2 linked regions of the Bremerella sp. P1 genome follow. The protein of the gene in region 1 interacts with the protein of each later gene in a pairwise test. Links are inferred from orthologs where the notes say so. Each region holds a gene or a part of one and is shown in the gene's direction. Other genes may lie near its edges.

Region 1 (3,268 bases):
AAGTCGATTGTCGTGGCCCTGGGGGGCGGTGTGATCGGTGATCTGGCTGGTTTCATTGCGGCAACGATGACCCGTGGTCTTGATTTCTTTCAGATTCCGACCACGCTTCTCGCTCAGGTCGATAGCAGCGTCGGGGGCAAAGTCGGTATCAACTTGCCCGCGGCCAAGAACATCGTGGGATGCTTTTGGCAACCGAAAGGCGTGCTGATTGATACGGCGGTCCTGGAAACCCTTCCGCGTCGCGAGTACCTATCCGGTTTGGCGGAAGTGGTGAAGTATGGCGTGATCCTCGATCCGGAATTCTTTGATTATCTGGAAGCGAACGTTCAGCCAATCCTTGACCGTGATCCGACCGTGCTTCAGAAGATTGTTGCGCGGAGCTGTGAACTAAAGGCTCAGGTCGTCGCCGAAGACGAACGCGAAACGACCGGTCTGCGTGCGATCCTCAACTACGGCCATACGTACTGCCACGCCCTGGAAACGGTTTCCGGCTATGGCGAGTACCTTCATGGCGAGGCGGTCTCCGTCGGGATGCTCTGTGCTTCTCGCCTGGGAGAAAAACTGGGGGTCTTCGATTCGGAGGCAACCCAACGGCAAGACCATCTCCTCACGGCACTCGGGTTGCCGGTGGAAGTCCCGAAGGTGGATGAAGATGCCATTCTTTCGGCCATGCAGCGCGACAAGAAGGTCGAGCATGGCAAGCTGCGTTTCATCGTCCCGCACAGCATTGGCAAAGTGGTTCTGACACCGGACGTTCCATCAGATGTCGCCATGCAGGCCTGGACCGACGGATACTCCAGCTAGTCAGCGGACTATTTGCTCGACTCCAGAGCAGCGGCCCCTATAATGGCGGACTACCATACCGCCCTTACGGTGAGGCCTGCATGAGTTCCGTCGACGACAACACGCTGCAAGATCCTGAATTTATTGCTGCCTTACGCCTGGCACTCAGTTCGGGGATCGGCCCTGCGAAAGTTCAGGCGCTGCAGAACTATTTCGGATCGCTTTCCGCAGCCCTCGCAGCAACGACAAGCCAACTTCAAGCGGTTTCTGGTATCGGGCCGAAAGTCGCCAAGACGATCGCTTCTGCCAGTCAGCTCGATGTGCAGCGCGAGCTGGATCATTGTCAGGACTTCGGTATCCAGATTTTGACGCGTTCCTGTGAAGCCTTTCCGGAGCTTCTTCGTGAGATCGCCGATCCGCCTACCTTGCTGTTTGTCAAAGGAGAGCTCCTCCCTTGTGACGAACTCGCTGTGGCAGTCGTCGGTACGCGACATGCCACGCACTACGGCAAGAAGCAGGCCGAGCGATTCGGGTATGAACTCGCCAAAGCTGGTTTCACCATCGCCAGCGGCCTCGCCCGTGGGATTGATGCCGCGGCGCATCGCGGGGCACTCAAGGCCAAGGGTCGCACAATTGCCTTCCTTGGGGGTGGCGTCTCGAAGATCTATCCGCCGGAGCACGAAGAACTTGCTGCAGAAGTGGCCGCAAACGGCGCCGTCGTTAGCGAAGCGGCACCATTGGTCAGCCCAATCGCCGGAGCATTTCCACAGCGGAATCGTTTGATTACTGGGATGAGTCTCGGCGTTGTGATCATTGAAGCCGCTGCCCGCAGTGGGGCGTTGATTTCCGCTCGCATGGCGATGGAACAGAACCGTGAGGTCTTCGCCGTGCCAGGTCAAATCGATAACCCAGTTGCTCGCGGAGTAAACAGCCTCATCCGCGATGGCGCCACGCTTGTTCAGTCGGTCGACGACGTGATCGAGCAACTCGGGCCGCTTCGCGAACCACTGCAAGTCTCCGACGGGCAAACGGTTCTTCAGCCAGCCGAGCTCAAGCTCAACGAACAGGAACAACAGGTCCTTCAGCACATCGATCTGACACCGATGTCGTTAGACGCACTGGTCGCGCGTTCCAAGTTGCCCGTGCACCGCGTTCTATCAACGCTCAGCATCTTAGAAATGAAGCGGCTAATCGTACGCACCAACGGAACGACCGTCCAGCGGACCGCCTAAGCTTCACTCACTAAGCGAACAGGGCCTTGATGGGCTGACCACCGTCAGTGATTGGAACGGGACGATCGCCATCGTATAGCGATTTGGCATAATCAATGCCCATCGATGCGTGAATGGTTGCGAAGAAGTCAGGGACAGAGACTGGGTTGCTGACAATCTTCTTTCCTAGCTCGTCCGTCTGACCATAGGCACCTGAGTGCTTCAGCCCGCCACCAGCAAGCACGCACGTGAATGCCGACCCTTGGTGACCACGTCCGCCGCCACTGTCAAACTCAGGCGGTCGTCCGAACTCAGTGGTGACCACGATCAACGTCTTATCGAGCATCTTCCTTTGCTCAAGATCGAGGATCAGGGCTGCCATGGCCGTATCGAGTTCCTGGATCAGCTTGTGTTGTTCCAGAATTCCCCCGTTGTGGACGTCCCAGCCAGCGCCATTCAGGAAGTTGAGGTTGTGCGAGACTTCGATAAAGCGAACGCCTCGTTCAACCAGCCGTCGGGCGAGTAGACATCGTTGACCAAACTCTCCACCGTACCCCTCACGCAGATCAGTCGCTTCTCGGTCGAGGTCAAAGCTGCTCATGAATTCAGGGCCACTCAGCTTCAAGCTGAGGTCGATGGTCGCCTCGTAATCCTTCAACGCAGCCTCGCGCGTTTCCGGTTGCAGGCTGCGAAGCTTGGTCAGAAAGCTCTCACGCCGCTGCTGTCTCGCGCGATCCACACCTAGCGGAGGCGAAAGACCAGCCGGTCCGCGGCCCGTTTCGGTCAGATAGAGATAGCTGTGCTGCGCTCCAAGGAAGCCTGGCCCGCGAGTCGCATTCGGGTAACCAATCAGAACGTACGCTGGCACATCATCAGAAGCCGCTCCGCGCTCGTGCGCGACAATCGATCCTAACGATGGATAGACGACCGTTCCACTGACAGGCCGCCCCACGTGCATCCAGTTGGTCGCCGCGGCGTGCTCGTCGATCACAGCGTGATTGACCGTACGGACTGCCGTAACACGATCCATAATCGGAGCCAGCTTCGGAAGGTGCTCGCACAGCTGGACATCGTTGAAACAAGTCGGGATGGATTCGTAATAGGATCCAGGTTTTTTGGACTTCGGATCCCCTTTGGTCTTGGGGTCGAACGTATCGACCTGTCCCATGCCGCCACCCAGCCAGATGGAGATGACATGTTCGGCCTGTCCGCTGATACGATTTCCCGCCGGCATCGCGCCGGCCACGGACGTTGCCATGGCCGTCGCTGCCGAA
Region 2 (3,311 bases), 5.4 Mb from region 1 along the record:
CCAAACTGCTGACCCAGGAAGAAAACCTGGTCAAAGCCGGTCAGAAGGTCCTGGAAATGGGGCCGAAGTTCGTCGTTTTGAAGAAGGGCGAGCATGGTGCGATGTTCTTCTCGGAAAAAGAAACGTACGTGATGCCTGCGTTCCCAACGCCGGAAGTGGTCGATCCGACCGGTGCTGGCGACAGCTTCGCCGGTGGCATGATGGGTTACCTGACCGAAAAGAACGAGTTCGATCCGAAGACGCTGAAGGAGGCCATGGCTTACGGTACCGTTGTGGCCAGCCTGATTGTCGAAGACTTCAGCATGGATCGTTTGAAGGGTGCCAGCCGCGATGAAATCGACGGCCGTTTCGCCCAATACCGTCAGATGCTCACCTTCTAAGGCGCTCTGCTTCATGGAAGCGACTCGCTGTTTTCTGGCCGTTCGCATTTCGACGGACGTTCGTCGCCGAGCCGAGAAGCTGATCAAAAAGCTCTCGGCAGCCGAGGCGGACGTGAAGTGGGTCGAGTCAGAGAACCTGCACATCACGACCAATTTTCTGGGTGACGTGACCAGCCAGGACGTGGTCGATATCTCTCGGAAAACGATCGAGGTCGCTGCTGAACATGCGGCCTTCGATCTCGAGATGATTGGCACGGGGGCATTTCCCGATGTCGAAAATCCCCGCACGCTGTGGATTGGGGCCAATGCTGGTGCTGAGCAGCTCATTTCGCTGCAGGAAGATCTGACTGAGCAACTGGCCGCGATTGGGTTTCCGCCCGATTCCCGCAAGAAGTATCACCCCCATCTCACGCTCGGACGGCTGAAACGCTTCAGCGGCAAGGTGGAAGACCTGAAGACTTTGCTGGTAGAAAACGCCGAATTGCCAATGGGTGAGTGCCACGTGAAAGAAGTTTGCATCTTTGCCAGCAAACTGGATCGCACCGGCCCCAAGTACACGCTGATCGGTCGCGGCTCGCTCGGGTAACGGTCCGTCTGCTCCGGCGATGTTACATGGCGTGATTCGTAAGTCCTTGTTCTGACAGGGTTTTCGGACTTCTTTCCACTTTCTGGAAATTCTTTTCCGCCCCTGGACCTAACGTGTCCTGCCCCTCACCGATCATTAATTTCAGAAACAACACAGAAACAAGATTGCATGGCCGATGCAAATTTGTACACTGTTCATCTGTGCACTTGGACTTTCAGGCCGCTTGCAGTGCCTGCAGTCTTTCCGCATAAAGGAGCCCTAAGAAATGGTCACGGTCGCAACCAAGAGCAACGGTAAAATGGCAGCCAAGAGAAAATCGTCCGGGAAGGACACCGCTTCTAAGGGAGCGGACGCCAAAAAGGACGTCTTTGCCGGGAACACCACCCTGAAAACGACCCTCGCGCAGATCGAGAAATCGTTCGGCGAAGGGGCCATCATGCCCCTGGGCACCAATCATAAGGTGATCGAAGGGATCCCGACCGGATCGCTTTCGCTGGACCTGGCCCTGGGGGGCCGAGGGATTCCGCGTGGGCGAATCATCGAGATGTTTGGCCCTGAATCGAGCGGTAAAACGACGCTCGCCCTCCATGCGGTCGCTCAGGCCCAGAAGCTGGGCGGGATCGCTGCTTTTGTCGACGCCGAACACGCCCTCGACCCCAGTTGGGCCAAGAAGCTTGGCGTGCAGCTAGAAACATTGCTGGTCAGCCAGCCATCCAGCGGTGAAGAAGCGATGCAGATCACCGAGATGCTGGTCAAATCGAACGCGGTCGACATTATCGTTGTCGACTCGGTGGCTGCCCTGGTTCCCAAGGCGGAACTCAATGGCGAAATCGGTGACTCGCACGTCGGTCTCCAGGCCCGCTTGATGAGCCAATCGATGCGTAAGCTGACCGGAGCGATCGCTAAATCTAAGACCTGCGTGATCTTTATCAATCAGATTCGCGAAAAGGTCGGCGTGATGTTCGGTAGCCCCGAAACGACGCCTGGTGGCCGTGCTTTGAAGTTCTACTCGTCTTGCCGTATCGATGTTCGCCGCATCGGTCAGCTGAAGGACGGGGAAGACGTAGTCGGCCAGCGTGTCCGCACGAAGATCGTCAAAAACAAGGTTGCCCCGCCATTCCGCGTCGCCGAGTTCGACATGATGCACAAAGATGGCATCAGCTTTGAAGGGGACGTCCTTGACCTGGGGCTTACTCACAAGATCGTGGCTCGCAGCGGGGCTTGGTTCCGCTATGGCGATATGCAGCTTGGCCAAGGTAAGGAGAAGGCTCGGGTATTCCTGGTTGAGAATCCTGAGATTACTGAGGAAATCAAGCAGAAGGTGATGGAATCTATCGAGCCGGTCGTCGGTCCTGTCTCAGGTCCGGAAGCTGATGGCGAACCGCCGGAAGAAGAATTGTAAGCGACCCGTCCTCCCGGGTACGTTCAGCTCCGGTCCACTTCCCCAGTGGGCCGTAGGGTGCGAGAAGTGAAGCAACGCAAGCGATTCGCACGTTCCTTTCCGTTTGACAAACCACTGCGGTACGGCTGGTTCTGGGAGCCGTATCGCACCAAGGCAGATCTGGCAGATCTCCGTCCCCCTCGGGATTTGCTTTTTCGTGCGTTCTCCTAACCAAAACAGGGTTCCGAGGTCGGCTGTCCCAGCACAGAGGGACGGCCGGCCTTGTTTTGGTTCTTGAGCGGCCCATATTTCTGGCCAAATCAGTCACCTTTGCCCAAATTGGCAAAGAACTTATCATGAAGGGCTTGTGTCCCAACGATTGGGAAAAGAGGTCGGCAGAGCGGCTTTCCTGCTGAACACTGAAAACTGAACACTGAAAACTAAGCTCCCAATGAAAACCGACGAACTACGCGAAAAGTACCTCAGCTTTTTCGAGACCAAAGGACACACCCGTTGCCCGAGCGACGTTCTGGTTCCCACCTGGGACCCCTCGGTTCTCTTTACCCCGGCCGGGATGAACCAGTTTAAAGATCACTTCCTCGGTCGCGTGAAGCTCGACTTCACCAAGGCCACGACTTGCCAGAAGTGTCTGCGTACCGGCGACATCGACAATGTCGGTCGTACCGCCTATCACCACACGTTCTTTGAAATGCTGGGCAACTTTAGCTTTGGCGACTATTTCAAAGAAGATGCGATTCACTGGGCCTGGGAGTTTCTAACCGACAAGAAGTGGCTCGCGATCGATCCCGCTCAGCTGAGCGTCACCGTCTATAAGGATGACGACGAAGCTGCCAACATCTGGCACGAAAAGATCGGCCTGCCATTCAGCCGCATTGAACGCCTGGACGAAGACGAAAACTTCTGGCCGGCCAGTGCACCCAGCCAAGGCCCCGACGGCGTTTGT

Evidence for each region.
Region 2: the proteins of dprA (region 1) and recA interact in binary tests that used the Bacillus subtilis proteins (3 or more experiments, as listed by UniProt). The link is inferred for Bremerella sp. P1 from one-to-one orthologs.

The regions. Positions count from the first base shown.
Region 1 is NZ_CP118164.1:6,421,212-6,424,479, forward strand. The notes cover bases 1-2,949. They hold dprA (DNA-processing protein DprA), read left to right. Parts: upstream 1-884; coding sequence 885-2,015; downstream 2,016-2,949. Other genes in these bases: aroB (3-dehydroquinate synthase), read left to right, coding at 1-804; PSR63_RS26050 (DUF1501 domain-containing protein), read right to left, coding at 2,026-2,949. Also shown: more of PSR63_RS26050, read right to left, coding at 2,950-3,268. UniProt on the Bacillus subtilis protein: Protein that helps load RecA onto ssDNA during transformation. Binds cooperatively to circular ssDNA, is able to bridge different segments of DNA. Favors the loading of RecA onto SsbA- or SsbB-coated ssDNA and formation of RecA-DNA filaments.
Region 2 is NZ_CP118164.1:1,010,289-1,013,599, reverse strand. The notes cover bases 308-3,299. They hold recA (recombinase RecA), read left to right. Parts: upstream 308-1,231; coding sequence 1,232-2,368; downstream 2,369-3,299. Other genes in these bases: alaS (alanine--tRNA ligase), read left to right, coding at 2,799-3,299; thpR (RNA 2',3'-cyclic phosphodiesterase), read left to right, coding at 394-966; PSR63_RS04210 (PfkB family carbohydrate kinase), read left to right, coding at 308-380. In the rest of the region: more of PSR63_RS04210, read left to right, coding at 1-307; more of alaS, read left to right, coding at 3,300-3,311. UniProt on the Bacillus subtilis protein: Multifunctional protein involved in homologous recombination, DNA repair and competence.